DNA from 2 places in the Hydrogenophaga laconesensis genome. Region 2 is predicted to be linked to the other one. Evidence: predicted binding sites of a transcription regulator. Region 2 holds the regulator's gene; the other holds the start of a gene.
What was found. Region 2 encodes FliA, which starts transcription of late flagellar genes. Its sites were predicted from a motif close to CTAAAGTTTNNNNNNNNNNNGCCGNTA; they were not measured.
Positions count from the first base shown of each region.

Region 1: a site for FliA is predicted at 5,467-5,493, ahead of J2X09_RS20535 (putative motility protein). Genes of this name have one in related genera too.

Region 1 is NZ_JAVDWE010000013.1:157,404-165,667, reverse strand. It holds gene J2X09_RS20570 (Bug family tripartite tricarboxylate transporter substrate binding protein) at 1-227, shown strand, start outside; gene J2X09_RS20565 (SDR family NAD(P)-dependent oxidoreductase) at 234-1,013, shown strand; gene J2X09_RS20560 (PDR/VanB family oxidoreductase) at 1,061-2,035, shown strand; gene J2X09_RS20555 (TetR/AcrR family transcriptional regulator) at 2,149-2,778, shown strand; gene J2X09_RS20550 (crotonase/enoyl-CoA hydratase family protein) at 2,781-3,596, shown strand; gene J2X09_RS20545 (PACE efflux transporter) at 3,742-4,185, opposite strand; gene J2X09_RS20540 (LysR family transcriptional regulator) at 4,308-5,210, shown strand; gene J2X09_RS20535 (putative motility protein) at 5,229-5,432, opposite strand; gene J2X09_RS20530 (alkaline phosphatase D family protein) at 5,576-7,333, shown strand; gene J2X09_RS20525 (helix-turn-helix domain-containing protein) at 7,585-8,264, opposite strand, start outside.
Region 2 is NZ_JAVDWE010000005.1:36,156-44,419, forward strand. It holds gene flhF (flagellar biosynthesis GTPase FlhF) at 1-989, shown strand, start outside; gene J2X09_RS10390 (hypothetical protein) at 982-1,788, shown strand; gene J2X09_RS10395 (RNA polymerase sigma factor FliA) at 1,791-2,507, shown strand; gene J2X09_RS10400 (putative glycolipid-binding domain-containing protein) at 2,630-3,202, opposite strand; gene J2X09_RS10405 (DUF2059 domain-containing protein) at 3,219-3,719, opposite strand; gene J2X09_RS10410 (ankyrin repeat domain-containing protein) at 3,809-4,180, shown strand; gene J2X09_RS10415 (LysE family translocator) at 4,242-4,877, shown strand; gene J2X09_RS10420 (OsmC family protein) at 4,874-5,278, opposite strand; gene J2X09_RS10425 (hypothetical protein) at 5,556-5,750, opposite strand; gene J2X09_RS10430 (hypothetical protein) at 5,782-5,976, opposite strand; gene J2X09_RS10435 (hypothetical protein) at 6,157-6,531, opposite strand; gene flgM (flagellar biosynthesis anti-sigma factor FlgM) at 6,548-6,868, opposite strand; gene flgA (flagellar basal body P-ring formation chaperone FlgA) at 6,999-7,730, opposite strand; gene flgB (flagellar basal body rod protein FlgB) at 7,969-8,264, shown strand, end outside.

The DNA.
Region 1 (8,264 bases), on a different contig from region 2:
CCTCGTGGATCGGCCTGCTCGCGCCCGCCGGCACGCCGCCGGCCATCATCAACCGCTACCACGACGAGATGGTGCGCATCCTGAACTCGCCCGAAATCCAGAAGCGCCTGCACGAGATGGAATTCGAGATCGTCGCCAGCACGCCCAAGCAGTTCAGCGACTGGATCGGTACCGAGATCCCACGCTGGGGCAAGGTCATCAAGTCCACCGGCGCGAAGGCGGAGTGAGCCCAGATGCGTGAACCCAGACTGGCTGGCAAGGTCGCGCTCATCACCGGAGGCGGAGCCGGCATCGGCGCCGCTGCCGCCCACCTGTTCTGCCAGGAAGGCGCGGCCGTGCTGCTGGTGGACGCCAACGCTGAGGCTCTCGAACGCACGAAGGCCTCCGTGCTGGAGACGATCCCTTCGGCGCGCGTGGTCACCGTCGCCGCCAACGTGGCCGACGAGGCCGCCGCAAAGGCCGCCGTGCAGCAGTGCGTTGCGCAGTGGGATGGGCTGGACATCCTCGTCAACAACGCCGCCATGCGCAACTACACCGCCGCCGCCAACGCCACACCCGCCGAATGGCAGGCCATGGTGGGCGTGAACCTGGTGGGCATGTCCAACTACTGCGGCGCGGCGCTGCCCGCGCTGCGGCAGTCGGGCGCGGGTGCCATCGTCAACGTCTCGTCCTGCTACGCCGTCACCGGCCGCAAGGGCATGGCGCTGTACGACGCGACCAAGGCCGCCCAGCTCGCCTTCACGCGCAGCCTGGCCTTCGAGGAAGCGCCGCACGGCGTGCGCGCCAACGCGGTGTGCCCCGGCTCCACGCTGACCGACTTCCACGTCGGCCGTGCGCAGACCAGCGGCAAGAGCGTCGAGCAGCTCAAGACCGAGCGGAAGGACACCTCGCTCATCGGCCGCTGGGCATCGCCCGAAGAAATCGCCTGGCCCATCGTGTGGCTGGCCTCGAGCGAAGCGTCCTTCATCACCGGTACCACGCTGATGGTCGATGGCGGGCTGCACATCATGTAAGCCCCGGCGCCACGCGGCACGCGTGGCGCCTTCTTCCCGCATCTTCCATGTCTTCATCCACCCTGCAGGCGCTCGTCTTCAACCTGCGCCACGAGGCCACGGGCATCGCCAGCGTCGAGCTGCGGCCCGTCGCGCCGGCCAGCGCGTTCCCACCGGTCGAGGCCGGCGCGCACATCGATCTGCACCTGGGCAACGGTCTGGTGCGCAGCTACTCGCTCACCAACCCGGGTGAGAGCCACCGCTACGTGGTCGCGGTGCTCAATGACAAGCGCAGCCGGGGCGGCTCGCGTTATGTGCACGAGCAGTTGCGCGTCGGCCAGACCTTGACCATCGGCGCGCCGCGCAACCACTTCCGGCTCGACGAGACCGCGCCGAAGAGCGTGCTGCTGGCGGGCGGCATCGGCATCACACCCGTCTACGCCATGCTGCAGCGACTGAGCGTGCTGCGCCAACCCGCACACCTCATCTACTGCGCGCGCAGCCGCGCCGAGGCCGCCTTTCTGGCCAGCGTCGAATCGCTGGTGAGCGCGAGCCCGTCGGTGCTGTCGGTGCAGTACCACTTCGACGACGAGCACGGCACGCCGCCCGATCTGCCCCGCCTGCTCGCCGGCCACGACAGGGGCACCCACTTCTACTGCTGCGGCCCCGGCCCCATGCTCGACGCCTACGAACGCGCCTGCGAGCAGCTTGGGCAGACGCACGTGCACCTGGAACGCTTCGCCGCCACCGCGCCCGTGGCACCCTCGGTGCCCGCCACCGGCTACAGCGTGGAGCTGCGCAAATCCGGCAAGACGGTGCACGTCGCGCCCGGCGTGGCCTTGCTGGATGCGATGCTCGACGCCGGCCTGAACCCCGAGTACAGCTGCCGCGAAGGCGTGTGCGGCGCGTGCGAGACGAAAGTGATTGCCGGTGACGTCGACCACCGTGACCACCTGCTCAGCACGCAGGAGCGCGCCGCCAACAAGTCCATGATGATCTGCGTCTCCGGCTGCCGCTCGGGCAGCCTCGTGCTCGACGCCTGAAAGCCTGAACGCCGCGCGGTACTTGCGCGGCTTCTTTTTTGCCACCAGAATAACAACGTTATTGAATCGTACCGGCGATACAAAATTCACCAGACACCGCAAGGAGACACCCCATGGCCACCCCGCCACCCAGCGCCGCCGCCCCCTGGACGGCCAACGTGCGCGACATGAAACGCGTCGCCATCCTGGCCGCCGCCAGCGAGGTGTTTGGCGAGAACGGCCTGCAGGGCGCCACCATGCGAGAGATCGCGCAGCGCGCCGGCTGCACCACCGGCGCCATCTACCCGCTGTTCGCGAGCAAGGAACTCATCTACGCCGAACTGCTCGCCACCTCGCTCGCCGATCTGCACAGCCATGTGGTCGCGGCCGCACAAGGCAAAGGCGCTGGCCAGCCCCACGAACGCGCTGCAAAAGCTTTTCTGGATTACTACCTCGCCCGTCCCTACGAAGTGAACCTGGGCCTGTACGCCTTCAACGGCCTCAAGAAGCTCGGCGTGGGCAAAGCGCACGACAGCGCGCTCAACAAGGCGCTGATCGACACCCTGGTGCTGCTCTCACCCCACGAACGCCGCACCCGCAACAGCCCGCCCGATGCCGACGCAATGGCCGCCTTCGCGCAGCTCATCGGCACGCTGGTGCTGCACCAGGCCGGGCGCCTGCAGTTCTCCAAGCTTTCCCCCCGGCAGCTCGTCGAGCATGCCTTGACCACCCGCCGGCGAGCCGCCGGCCCACAGGAGACATGAAGATGGCAGTGAGAACCGAGAAGAACGGCGCGGTCTGGACGATCATCCACAGCCGCTTTGACGAAGCCCGCAACGCCATGGACCCCGAGAGCGCCGACGCCCTCGTGGCCGCCTTCCTTGAATTCGACCAGGACCCCTCGGCCTCGGTGGCCGTGCTCTGGGGCGAGGGCGGTGCCTTCTGCGCCGGGTGGGACCTGAAGTACGCCAGCGCCCTGGCCGACCGCGACAAGTTCGACAAGGACATCGCGCGCGGTCTGGCCTTCCCCCAGGGCGCGAACGCCGCGCCGCGCGGGCCGCTCGGCCCCACGCGGCTCGAACTCTCCAAGCCCGTCATCGCCGCGGTGGAAGGCCCCGCCGTGGCCGGCGGCATGGAACTCGCGCTGTGGTGCGACATCCGCGTCATGGCGCAGACCGCCTACTTCGGCGTCTACTGCCGCCGCTGGGGCATCCCGCTGCTCGACGGCGGTTCGGTGCGCCTGCCACGCCTGGTGGGCCAGGGCCGCGCGATGGAAATCATCCTCACCGGCCGCAAGGTGCCCGCCCAGGAAGCGGTGGCCATCGGCATGTGCGAGCAGGTGGTGGAAGAGGGCGGTGCGCGCGAAGCGGCCGAAGCCATGGCGCGCGAGATCGCCCGTTTTCCGCAGGCCGCCGTGCGCGCCGACCGCCGCACCGTGCACGAGGCCTACGGCCTGCCGCTGCGCCAGGCCATGCGTGTCGAATGGCACAACGGCGTGGAAGCGCACTTCGAGGAAGGCGCGGCCGGCGCCGGCCGCTTCGCCGCCGGCCTGGGCCGCAGCGGCGATTTCAAGACGATCTGAACTCCCCCCTGCGCCGCTGCGCGGCTTCCCCCCTCCCTGGCGCGCCTGCGGCGCTTGGAGGGGGGACGGCATCTTGGGCCGGCAAAGCCGGACCCTTGATGCCTCTGGACCGCGTTTCTTCTTTCGTGGCGGGTCTTGCCCCGGCTCAGGCTCCCTGCGGTGCGGGCTGGGCCTGCGCCGAAGCCGGCAGGCCGAAGATCTTGTCGAACGCCAGGTTGAACACGAAGGTGTAGACCAGGAAGAACACGATCAGGCCCAGGTCCAGCACGAAGGCCTGCCACAGCGTGATCTCCAGCCACCAGGCGAAGAGCGGCACCAGCGTGATCACCAGCCCGCCCTCGAACCCGATGGCGTGCGCCACGCGGCGCAGCACGCTGCGCCCCCGCGTGGCCTGGCGCGCCTCCCAGCGCTCGAACAGCGTGTTGTAGACCAGGTTCCACATCACCGCGATGGCCGAGGCCGCCACCGCCGCCACGCTCGCGTGGCCCATGCCGTTGCCCGACAGCAGCGCCAGCCCGGTGGTGGACATGGCGATGGCAATGATCTCGTAGAGCGTGATGTAGACGACTTTGCGCTTGATGCCTTGCACGGCAGAACTCCAGAAAAAACGCGCCCCGGGCCGGAATGGGCCGGGGCAATGCGTGCATCGTATGGCGGCCTGGCTGAAGATAAAAGTCAGATACTTTCAGAAAATCTGATAAGTTGGCGCCCATGGCCTTCTCCAGCGACAACGTGCGCGTCTTCCTGGCGGTGCTCGACACCGGCTCCTTCTCCGCCGCCGCGCGCCAGCTCGGGCGGGTGCCTTCCGCCGTCAGCATGACCATCGCGAACCTCGAAGCCGAGCTCGATCTCGTGCTGTTCGACCGCAGCGGCCGCGAACCCCGGCCCACCGACGTGGCCCGCGCCCTGGAGCCCCAGGCCCGCCAGCTCGCCAGCCAGCTGCGGCAGCTGCAGGCCCACGCCGAAGGCCTGCACCAGGGGCTGGAACGCCAGCTCACCATCGCCATCGCGCCCGAACTGCTCTCCGCCCCGTGGAGCCAGCCCCTGAAAGTGCTCGCGGCCGAATACCCCGCGCTCATTGTGGAAGTGCTCTCTGCCCCGCAGGCCGACGCGCTGCGCATGCTGCACGCCGGCGACGCGCAACTGGCGCTCGTGTTCGAACGCCCCGGCACCGACGAGCGCGAAGGCTTTCAGGAAGTGGGGCAGGAAATCCTGGTCGCCGTCATCTCGCCCTCGCACCCCGACGCAATGGCGCGCCAGGGCCAACTGCAACTGAACGACCTGATCGACATCCGCCAGATCGCCGTCGTCAGCCGCGACCCCCACGGGCGCGACCCCCGGTTGCTGCTCGCCCGGCACATCTGGCGCACCGACAGCCACCTCGCCACCCTCAGCCTGGTGCAGGCCGGCCTCGGCTGGGCCTACCTGCCGCGCAGCCTGGTGGAGCCGCTGGTGGCCGCCGGCACGCTCGCCGAAATCGCCTTCGGCAACATTAGCAACCAGCTGCGGGTGTGGGTGGACGTGGTCTGGCACACCGACCGGCCCATGGGCCTCGGCACCAAACGCTTCATTGAATTGATGCGGCAGCAGGCCGCGCACAACAAGGCCGACTGAGCGCAGGCCCGGCGGGGTTCAGACCAGCGCGTTCACCTGCGTGCCCAGCGAACCCTCGCTCGCCAGCGGCAGGCTCGCCGGCAGCGCATTCAGCATCGCCATCGCGCTGGAGGTCTGAATGTCCTGCGCCTTCTTCAGCACCTGCATCTGCACTTCGCTGGTGGTCTGGTCGCGCTTCATCTCGGCGACGGCGTGAACAAGAGCGGCGGGAGAAACGTCCATGCGAAAGGTCCTGCAAAAAAGGGGGATGTCTTCTTATCGACCGCCCCCGTCCAATCTTGACAACGACCGGGCTTCACGCGCTATCGTCGCCCGTGCCGCCCGGCGGCCCAGGAACACCAGAAACCCAGGGAAGGACACTGAACATGAACGAAAAAGACCTGCTGCTCGGCCCCGTGCTGTCGTTTCGCGGCGTCGGCAAGGGCGACGTCTGGAAAGTCACCGCGTTGCTCGGCCTCAAATCCAGCGCCCCCATTCCCGCGCTGGAGGTGGACGGCAAGGCCTGCCCCGCGCCCAAAGAACTCCTGCTCCACGGCGGCGAACGCTACCTGCGCTACGACCTTGGCTGCAAGGTGCTCAAGAACGAGCGCAGGGTGAGCTACGGCATTCCTGGCGGGCCGTCATGGAACATGACCGTGCCCGGCAAAGACTTCGCCCCCCGCATGGCCTATGTGTCCTGCAACGGCTTCTCCGACCCCGCCGTCATGCGCAAACTCATCCGCACCTCCGACGCCGTGTGGGAAGACCTGCTCTACAGCCACGACCGCCAGCTCCGCCGAAAGCAGGGCAGCGGCGACACCAAGCTGCTCGACAAGGAACAGCTCTGGCACGAAAAGCGCATCCACGACAAAGGCCTGCAGCGCTTCCACCTCATGCTCATGGGCGGCGACCAGATCTACTTCGACGCCATCTGGGAAGACATCAAGCCCCTGCGCCAGTGGGTGGCGCTGCCTCGTCAGGCCCAGCTGGAATTCAAGGTGAGCAAGGCGCTCGAACGCGAGATCGAGAACTACTACCTCGGCCTCTACAAGGCGCGCTGGCTGCCCCCGGACCGAAAAGCCTGGTCGTCCGCCACCGCCACGCTCGACGCCAGCGCCGCCCTGGCCACCATGCCCACCATCATGATGTGGGACGACCACGACATCTTCGACGGCTGGGGCTCCTACAGCTGCGAAATGCAGAACTCGCCGCTCTTCCAGACCCTGTTCCGCCACGCCCGGCGCGCCTTCTGGGTCTTTCAGATGCAGCACGCGCTGGACGACCTGCCCGAGCTGGAAGACACCACGCCGGCCGGCTTCTCCCGGCAAGACCCCTTGCTCAAACCCATCGCCTGGAGCCAGGTGCTCGCCAAAGACCCGCTCGCGCTCCCCCTGCTCGACAAGCAGCCCGGCTTCACCTCCGCCTACGCCATCGGCCCCGTCGCCATCGTCGCGGCCGACCTGCGCACCGAACGCTCCCGCGCCCAGGTCATGGGCACCGACACCTGGGCACAGATCAAGAAATGGACCGGCAGCCTTGATGCTGGCCCCTGCCAGCACCTGCTGTTTATGTCCTCCGTGCCCGTGGTGCACCCCAAGCTGCCCCTGGCCGAGCTGCTGCTCGACAAGTTCGGGCAAGACCACGTCACCGACAGCAACGCCGACGACCTGAAAGACCACTGGTCCCACGACGACCACGAAGGCGAACGCAAGCGCCTGCTGGAAGTGCTCTCGGGCCTCGCGCGCGACAAGAAAATCCGCGTCTCCCTCGTCTCTGGCGACGTGCACGTGGCCGCCTGGGGCACCGCCTACCGCAAAGACCTGCCCGCCACCGAAACCTGGTCGCAAATCCACCAGTTCACCTCGTCCGCCGTGGTGCACCCCTCGCTCATCGGCGTCATGGAACGGCTGTTCCTCTCCTGGCTCAACAGCAACGCCAAACAACCGCAGAACATCGACGTGCAATACGTCGCCGAAGTCATGCCCTTCCCCGGGCACGACAAGCACGTGATGGCCGCGCGCAACTGGCTCGCGCTGGAGCTGGACATGGGGTCCGCCGAAGGCTGCAAGCTCTGGGCCACCTGGCGGTGCGAAACCGAGACGAGCTTTTCCAACCACCTGCTGGCCGTGGCGCCCATCCCATGAAAACGCGGGGCCAAGGGGAGAGGAATGTCGTTCCCCGCTGGGTGCGATCTGCGGCACCTTGCTCAAGGCTTGAGTTACCCAGTTCTCTCTATCGCACCCGGGTTGTTGACCGCATCTGATTCGTCCCTCCCTGTTCGAGAAGGTGTCGATGCGACGGACGGATTGTTGGTCTCGAAGATACCTGCGGTACGACGATTCGGTTCAATGGAGCTTTGAAGCCCTATCGCGATGTTCCTCGGTGGATCGCTTTTTCATCGGTCCGATCTGCTTCTCGGGTGAACGGACTCTGGACCTGCGCGCGATGGCGCCTGGGAGGCGGTGCAACTGCCAGCGCGGCATTCCCCCGGCGCCATCCCATAGCGATGCCGGAATCGCCGGTAAAACGTCGACACCTCGCCAAAGCCCGCGGCGAAACCAATCTCTGCCACGCCCAGATGGCGCGAGGCCGGGTCGTGCAGCATCGCGTGCGCGCGCGCCAGCCGCGCGCGGGTGAGAAATTCATGAAAACTGCAGTCGGACTGCGCGAACAGCTGGTGCAGCGCGCGCAGAGAAATGCCGCATTCGCGCGCCACCTGCTGGGGCGTCAAACCCATGTCTGCCGAACGCTGTTCGGCCCATTGCTGCACCCGCAGCAACTGCGCGCGGCGCCACGCCGGCCTCCCGGGTTCGTCCAGCGCCGCAGCCCGATCCGCCGCCGTGCTCCTTGCCACCTGGGTCGCACTCGCCACCAACGTGCACAGTGTGCCCACCGCCACGTCCAGGCTCGCCGGCGCCAGCCGCTCGTGCTGGCGCAACAGGCCGTCCAGCAAGTTGGCGATCAGCTCGCGTTCCGCGCTCTCTCGGCCCATGCGCAGCATCGGCAACTCACCCCCCGGCCGCAAAGCCAGCCAGGGCCGCAACCGCTCGCGCTCGATGCGCCACAACCGGAAAT
Region 2 (8,264 bases):
GGGAAGACTCGCAGCCCGCGACCCGTTTCCCCAGCCACGACGACAGCCGCATGGCGGTCGAGCTCTCCGCGCTCAAGGACATGATCGAAGAGCGCTTCAACACGCTGGCCTGGCTCGGTTCCTCCAAGCAGAACCCGATCCAGTCCAACCTGATGCTCAAGATGATCCGCGCCGGCTACTCGCCCGCGATGTCGCGCGCCGTGCTCGAGCGCGTGCCTTCCGAAGGTGGCGCCGGTGAAGCCGTGCGCTGGCTGATGGACGTGATCACCCGCAACCTCAAGGTCGCCACCCCCGGTGCCGGGCTGTGCGACGAAGGTGGCGTGGTGTCGCTGGTCGGCGCCACGGGCGTGGGCAAGACCACCACGGCCGCCAAGCTGGCCGCCCAGTGCGTCAAGCAGTACGGTGCCGGCAGCGTTGGCCTGATCACGCTCGACACCTACCGCGTCTCCGGCTTCGAGCAGCTGCGCGCCTTCGGCCGCATGCTCGGTGTCGTCGCCCACCTCGCGCACGACCGCGCCGCGCTCAAGGACCTGCTGAACCTGCTGGCCAACAAGCGCCTGGTGATCATCGACACCGCCGGCCTGGGCCAGCGCGACGAGCGCATCCAGGACATGCTGGACATGCTCGACATTCCCAAGGTCAAGAAGACCCTGGTGCTCAACGCCGGCTCGCAGGGCGACACGCTGGACGAGGTGCTGACCTCGTTCAAGGCCAGCTCGCTGCACGGCGTGGTGCTCTCCAAGGTGGACGAAGCCGTCAAGCTCGGCCCGGCCCTGGACGCCCTGATCCGCCACCAGGTGGTGCTGCGCGGTGTGGCCAACGGCCAGCGCGTGCCCGAAGACTGGCAGAACCCCGATGCCGCGGCGCTGGTGCGCCTGTCCATGGGCACGCAAGGCAAGTCGGCCTACGACCCGCACCCCACCGACATGGGCTACTTCTTCGCGCAGGCTTCCAGCCGCGGCATCAACCTGGGGGCTTCGCATGTTTGAACCCGGCTTCGACCAGGCCGCCGGCCTGCGTGGTGAACCACCCCCGGGCGGGGCAGTGTTGATGCCGGTGGCCGCACCGGCACAACCCGCACGCGCCTACGAGTGGCTCTGCACGCTCGCGGCCAGCCTCACGGCACAAGGCCGTGCGGTGGTCATCGTCGACGCGACCGCGGTCGAGGCGACCAGCCGTGACCGCCACGACGGCGCTCACCTTGGTCTGATGCGCGTGCTGCAGGACCCCTCCATCGTCCACCTGGAACGCCCCGCCATCAGTGGCGACTGGCTGGTGATGCCCGGTGCCGCCGGCCTGCGCGTGTTGCAGGACACCGCACAGACCGCCGGCACGGCCATTGCGCTCTCCCGTCTGCTCGCGCCCTTCGCCTCTGGCGTGGTGGTGCTGCTGTTCGCTCCTGCGATGGCGCTGGGCGAGCTGCTCTTCGGCATGGGCGCGCACGCGCTGGTGCCCGTGCTTGAACAACCCCAGTCCAGCATCGACGCGTATGGCGCCGTCAAGGTGCTGGATGCGGCCGATCTCACACCAGTGCTCGCGCCGCTGGCCGGCCCGTCGCCTGCCGCGCTGCAGACCATCGTGAACACCGTGGTCGACACCGCCCGTCGCCACCTGGACCTGTCGCTGGATTGCTGGGCCACCCCCAGCTGGGCCCTGCGTGTGCAGGAAAGCGCGCTGGAGCGCCCGCGCCCCACCCATGCGCAAGGCCATGGTTACCACGGTCTCGTGCCGCGCGCCGCCGTCACCGCCTACGCGGCCAACGCTGCCGCACCCTCTCTCTGGAGTTGAAGATGTACACCGCCAAAGGCACCCTGAACCGGGACGACCAGCTGCGCAAATACAGCCCGCTGGTGCGCCGCCTCGCCCACCACATGATCGCCAAGCTGCCGCCGAGCGTGGAGCTGGACGACCTGATCCAGGTGGGCATGATCGGCCTGACCGAAGCCATCGCGCGCTTCGAGCCGACGCAGGGTGTGCAGTTCGAGACCTTCGCCAGCCAGCGCATCCGTGGCGCCATGATCGACGAGCTGCGCGACGGCGACTGGATGTCGCGCGGATCGCGCAAGAGCCAGAAAGACATCGAGACCGCCGTGCACCGCCTGCAGCAGAAGCTGCACCGCGTGCCCAAGGAAAGCGAGATCGCCGAAGAGATGGGCATGAGCCTGGCCGACTACCAGCACCTGCTGGCCAAGGTGCGCGGCACGCAGCTCGTGTACCTGGAAGACATCAGCGGGAACGGTGACGACGAGGACGGTTTCCTGGACCGCCACATGGGCGACCACGAAGCCGATCCGTCGGCCGTGCTGCAGGACCAGCGCATGCGCCAGGCCCTGGTGGCCGCCATCAAGGTGCTGCCCGAACGCGAACAGCAGATCATGTCGATGTACTACGAGCACGACATGAACCTCAAGGAAATCGCAGCGGTGCTCGGCGTGACCGAATCGCGCATCTGCCAGCTGCACAGCCAGTCGATTGCGCGGTTGCGCTCGAAACTGCGGGCGCATTGACAGAGCGCCCCCCTGCGCCGCTTTGCGGCTTCCCCCCTCTGTGGCGCGCCTTCGGCGCTTCGAGGGGGGACGGCATCTCGGGCCGGCGGAGCCGGACCCTGGATGCCTCTGGTGGGCACCGCTCAGGCGCGCTTGAACAGGCCCGGGTAGTCGAGCACGACGCCGTCTTCGTCCACCGGCAGATCGACCGTGAAGCCGCTGCCGTCCAGACTTTCGAACCGGTAGAGCCGCTCGGCCAGCCTGGTGTAGGCCTGTGGCTGCGGCTGCACGCTCAGCGTGGGGGCGGATACCCACGCCATGCGGAACTCGCGGCGCTCGCCCACGGCCATCGGCGCGCGCCGGATGGGAAAACTGTTGGTGAAGGGCGTGGGCCAGATGTCGATGTCCAGGCAGCCATCCAGTGCGTGCAGCACGCGGTTCTGTCCGTCGCGCCAGTGGCCATTCCCGTCGGTGCGCAGGCTGAGCGCGGCGGAGGCCTGGTGGGTATCGACCAGCAGGTCGGCCTGGCGCAGCTGCCATGTCGGCCCCCAGGCCAGGCGGTAGCTGAGCCGGAACGGGCCGGTGGTGTCGTCGAACGCGAGCACCACGGCGCTGGCTTCGCCTTCCGACAGCAGCAGGTGTTCCAGCCCGACGCCCGCATGGGCCGGATTCCATGTGGGTTGCCAGCAGACCGTGCGGGTGTCCGTGTACGCCATGGTCGCTCCTGCCGGCTCAGGGCGTCAGCCGGGCTTCCTTCATGACCTCCGCCATGGCCTGCTGCAGCTTGGGCATGAAGGCCTGCAGCTGTGCCTGCGAGGCGTCCATCGAACGCTGCATCACCAGCGGCATCTTGGCCACGAACGACTGTCCGACCGGGCTCTGGTAGAAGGCGATCAGGCCATCGATCTCGGCCTGGTCGAAACTTTCGCGGTAGACCTGGACGATCATCGGTTCCATGCTGGCCCAGGTGATCTCCTCGCGCATGAGCCTGGCGATCCGCGTGGGCGCCAGTTCCATGACGCGTTTCTGCTCGTCGCTGAGCGCCTTGCCCGCGGTCGCCTGCTGCATGCCCTGACGGATCATCTGCTCCATGTTCGCGTACATCGTGTCCAGCATCTTGTCGGATTGGGTAACCGACAGCAGCGTGGCGATGGACGCGTCCGAGGGTGGGGCGGCGTGGGCCGTCAAACTCACCATACTGCCCAGAAGGGCAGCGGCAAGGGTTTGCTTCATGTTCAAGACAGTGTCCTCCGGTTATGGTGCAGGCACGGCGTGCCGGCCAGGCGGCACACGGCCAACGATTGAAACATGAAGGAGAAGCGATGTCGGGTGGCGACTGGAAGGAACTGTTCAAGGCGGCCTGCGAGGGCGAGATCGAACTGGTGCGTTACCACGCGCGCAATGGCGTGGACCTCAACTACGCGCACCCCGAGTTTCTCTCCACGCCGCTGGTGGCCTGCATCCTCGAACGGCAGGAAGCGGTGGCCGGACTGCTGCTGGACCACGGCGCCGACCCGCTGCTGCTGTCCGAGTTCGACAACCTCACGCCCGTGCAGGCCGCGCGCCAGGTGGGACTGGGTGCGCTGGAAGCACGGCTGCGCGCCATGGGCGCCCCCGACCCCGCCGTGGCAACCCGGCATCGGGGTGGCTGGCTGGCGCCCGTGCTGGGGCGCTGGCTCTGGTGGGCGAGGTGAATGCCGGGTTGTTCGGACGGGCCTACGATACGGAGATTCCCATCCCTGACGAGGCGTTCCCATGGTTCCCCTGAACGACTGGCTGCTGTTCGCCGGTGCGGCCCTGCTGATGGCGCTCACGCCCGGCCCCAACATGATCTACCTGATCTCCCGCTCGATCTGCCAGGGCAGGCGGGCCGGTGTCATCTCGCTGTTCGGTGTGGTCGCCGGTTTCCTGGTGCACATGTTCACCGCCGCGGCCGGCCTCACCGCGCTGTTCATGGCGGTGCCCATGGCCTACGAGATCCTGAAGTGGGCCGGCGCGGCCTACCTGCTCTACCTGGCCTGGCAGGCCGTGAAGCCCGGTGCGCGCTCGCCGTTCGAGGCGCGTGAGCTGCCGCAGGATTCGCCGCGCAAGCTGTTCGCCATGGGCTTTCTCACCAATCTGCTCAACCCCAAGATCGCGGTGTTCTACCTGGCGATCTTTCCGCAATTCATCTCGCCCGGGCACGGTTCGGTGTTCGCGCAGAGCGTGGTGCTGGGACTGACCCAGATCGTCTTCAGCTTCAGCGTGAACCTGAGCATCGCGCTGTCGGCCGCCCGGCTGGCACGCTGGTTCCAGCACAACCGCCGGTGGCTGGCGGTGCAGCAGTACGTCATGGGCGGGGTGCTGGCCGCGCTCGCGGTGCGCCTGGCCGTGGAACAGAAGCGGATCTAGCTGGCGGACTGCCGGACGACCGGCACACCCTTGCGCAGGGTGTTCTGCACCTCGGCCACCGCGTCCGTCTCGCGCAGCAGGGCGCTGATGGCTTCCGGCGAGGCGGGCGAATTCACGCTCGCGGTGTAACGGATGTCGGTGGCGGCCAGGCCGATGCCGGCGAACCGCGCGCTGGCCTGCACCTCCACCCCGTCGATGGGAATCCGCAGGCGTCGGGCCTCGCGGTAGAGGTCGTTGCAATAACAGGTGGCCAGTGCCAGCACCAGGAATTCACCACCGCTGACGGCGGAACCTTCCCCCGAGGTCTTGGCCGGCACGATGAGGGCCTGCGCGGTGGCCCCGGTACGCACCTCGACGTCGTAGCGGGCGGCATTGTGTCTGACGGTGGCGCTGATGTTCATCGTTGACTCCCTGACACGCCGCCGACACCGGGACAGGCGCGGCGGGAGTTTGATGCTATGCCTGCCAACGGCGCCGTCAAGCGCGAGGCGCAACCATCCGTAAGGGCATCGACAGGCGAGGGCTGGCCGTACCGAGCGCCGAAGCGGCAACGCCAGAGGCAACGCCAACCAGAGGCATCCAGGGTCCGGCTCCGCCGGCCCGAGATGCCGTTTCCCCCTCTCAGCGCCGCAGGCGCGCCAGAGAGGGGGGAAGCCGCAAAGCGGCGCAGGGGGGTGTTCAGCCCTGCAAGCAGAGCGCGCCGGGTTGTTCCCAGCCAGAGCCGTTGCGCGGCCATTCGACCAGCACGCCTTCGTCGGTGTGTGCAACGACGCGGCCGTCGACGCGGTCCAGGCTGCCCTTGTACAGGCGGTTCACACGGGCGCCCGCGGGGAACTGGGGCGTCTGGAAATAGGATTTGAGAAGTTCGATCATGGTGTCGGTCCCTGCGGGGGATCCAGGTTCTTCAATAGGCGCCATGGTGGTGCGGGTTGCGATGCGCCCGGTCCCATTGGCGTTGCATGTCCTCCAGCTGGTGGAGGGTCTTGGCCGAGCTCAGGTATTCCTCGAGCCCGTCGGATGCGCCGGTGGCGGCGCGGCGAAAGAAGTGGCGCGCCGTGTCAGCCAGGCGGGTCCACAGGGAAGTGATGGGGGAGTTCATGGCATGTCATCTAAGGGTTAACCCGTATTTTAAAAGACATGCCACTGAAAATGCCTGCTTTATCAGATTGTCTAATGACATATCAGGCAAAGCCGCTCAAAAACCGCATTGTCCGAAGAAGGCGTGAGAAGGCGTAAAAAAACCGGCAAATGCCGGTTTTTTGATGAAAGAAACGTAGATTCAGGCGGTGATGAAGCCGCGGCCGGCGCCGCCCAGTGAGGACGGTTTGACGATGCGACCGTAGGTCGGCTGGCGTTGCATCGATTGTTGCGGCAGCAGGCTGGCAACGGCGCGTTCGTTTTGGGCGCTGGTGCGCAGGACGGCCTGGCGCAGCTGGGCGAAACGCTGCGCGGCGCTCTGCGTGTCGCGGTGCAGGGCGCTCTGGGGATCGGCGAACTCCGGGGTTCTGGGTGCTTGCTGCAGCACAGCCTGCATGGCGGCGCTGGCGCGTTCCACACCGGGGGCGTCGCCGCGCAACAAGGCGGCCTGCAGCCCATCGAGCTCGGCCTGCAACGATCCGATCCAGGGGTGGTGGGACGTTGCGGCATTGGTCATGTTGCGTTCCTTGAAATCAGGCCCGGCCGCCGTTGAGCATTTCGGCGGCGTTGGCCAGCATCTTGTCGGCGATGGCTTCAGCGTTCACCTGGAAGGTGCCGTTGGAGATCGCCAGTTTCATGGCTTCGACCTTCTCGGTGTTGAACACTTCGCTGCCGCCCGAACCCAGCGCCGAGACGGTGGAGGACGACAGGGTGACGGTCACGCCCTGGGGCTTGGCCGCAGCGCTGCCTGCGACGGCGGCCAGTTCGGCGCTCGCTGCGGGCTTTTCGGCGGTCTTCTGGGGACCACCGGCCACGGAACCAATATAGGAATCGGGTGACGAATCGACTTTCATTTCACGCTCCAAACCCCGTAGTCAGGGTGATGTGTGAGAACTATCGACCCGGCTGACACGAACTTTAGGCATTTTTCCGGTGGGGGACTGGCATTCCGTCACAGGTGGCAGGGCATCCCGGATATCCGGTTCACAGCGCCATCTCGACGGTCTGGTCTTGCTGGACCAGGCCGGTGACCACCCGCCCACCCGGCAGCCGTACCCGGGCGGACTGGCCGACCAGCCCGGCGGTGAGCGCCAGTCCGGTCGCGGAAATGCTGAACCCGCTGCCCGTGCTGTTGACCCGGACCTGATCGCCAGCGGCGAAAGCCCGTGTCGGTCGCACCATGTTCTGGCGGATCGCCGAGCCCGGGGTGAGGGCGAAGGCCGTCTGCTGGCCGACCCACATCTCCGGACGGGCCAGCACCGTGACGGGGCTGGCCGCCCAATCCACTTCGGCCAGTTCGGCGTCTTCTTGAGTCAGGGTGGCGCCGGCATCCACCGGGCGCTTGATCACCCAGGCCGGTCCGAAGGCCTTGATGGTGACGGGCACATACACATTCCAGCGCGTCGGTCCCTCCACACAGCGCAGGCCGATGCGGCTGCGTCCCCACAGGCGCGAGCCGGGCGGCAGATGGGGTTCGACGCGCGCGCAGGGCGCCAGGCGCAGGCGGGTGTCCAGCGAGCCCATCACGACCTCGGTGCGCAGGGGCGAGGTGCCGTCCGTGGGCTGGGCGGCGTCCAGCGCGGGCTGCAGCCATTCGCGGGCGGTCTTCTCGAGCTGTTCGGTCTGGCCGCTGGCGTGGGCCGTGCCCATGCCCGCCGACAGCAGGGCCAGGGCTGCGCCGCAAGCGGCGAGCAGGCGATGCAGGGTGGGACGCATGGGACGGGCTCCTGTGATCCGGGGGGTGGGCGAAGGGCCCGCGCGAGGCAGGCACACCGTGTGTTCAGGGCTGCACTGTAGGCCCAGGGCGGACCGGACAAAGGCGGGAAATGGCTTGAAAACCAGCGCTTGTTCCGGCCATTGCCGACCCTCAAGATTTTCATAATTCTTCCAACCCCCGGTGTCAGGTGCCTTCTCTTCAGAGGCCCGGCCGGCCCCGAAACCACTGGAGCTGACGATGCTTGAACAGATGACCGGACGGCTGGACTTCCACGGCAACGCCCTGCTGTTGCGCTCACAGCGCCAGCAGACGATCGCGAGCAACATCGCGAACGCGGACACCCCCGGCTACATCGCGCGCGACTTCGATTTCGCGTCCGCGCTGAAGAACGCCTCGGGCATGCAAAGCGGTGCCACCGCCGGCGTGACCCAGACCAACGCGATGCACATGCGCCTGGGCACCACCAGTGCGGGGCCGGCCCGTCCGGACATGGCCTACGCGGTGCAGACCCAGCCCAGCCAGGACGGCAACTC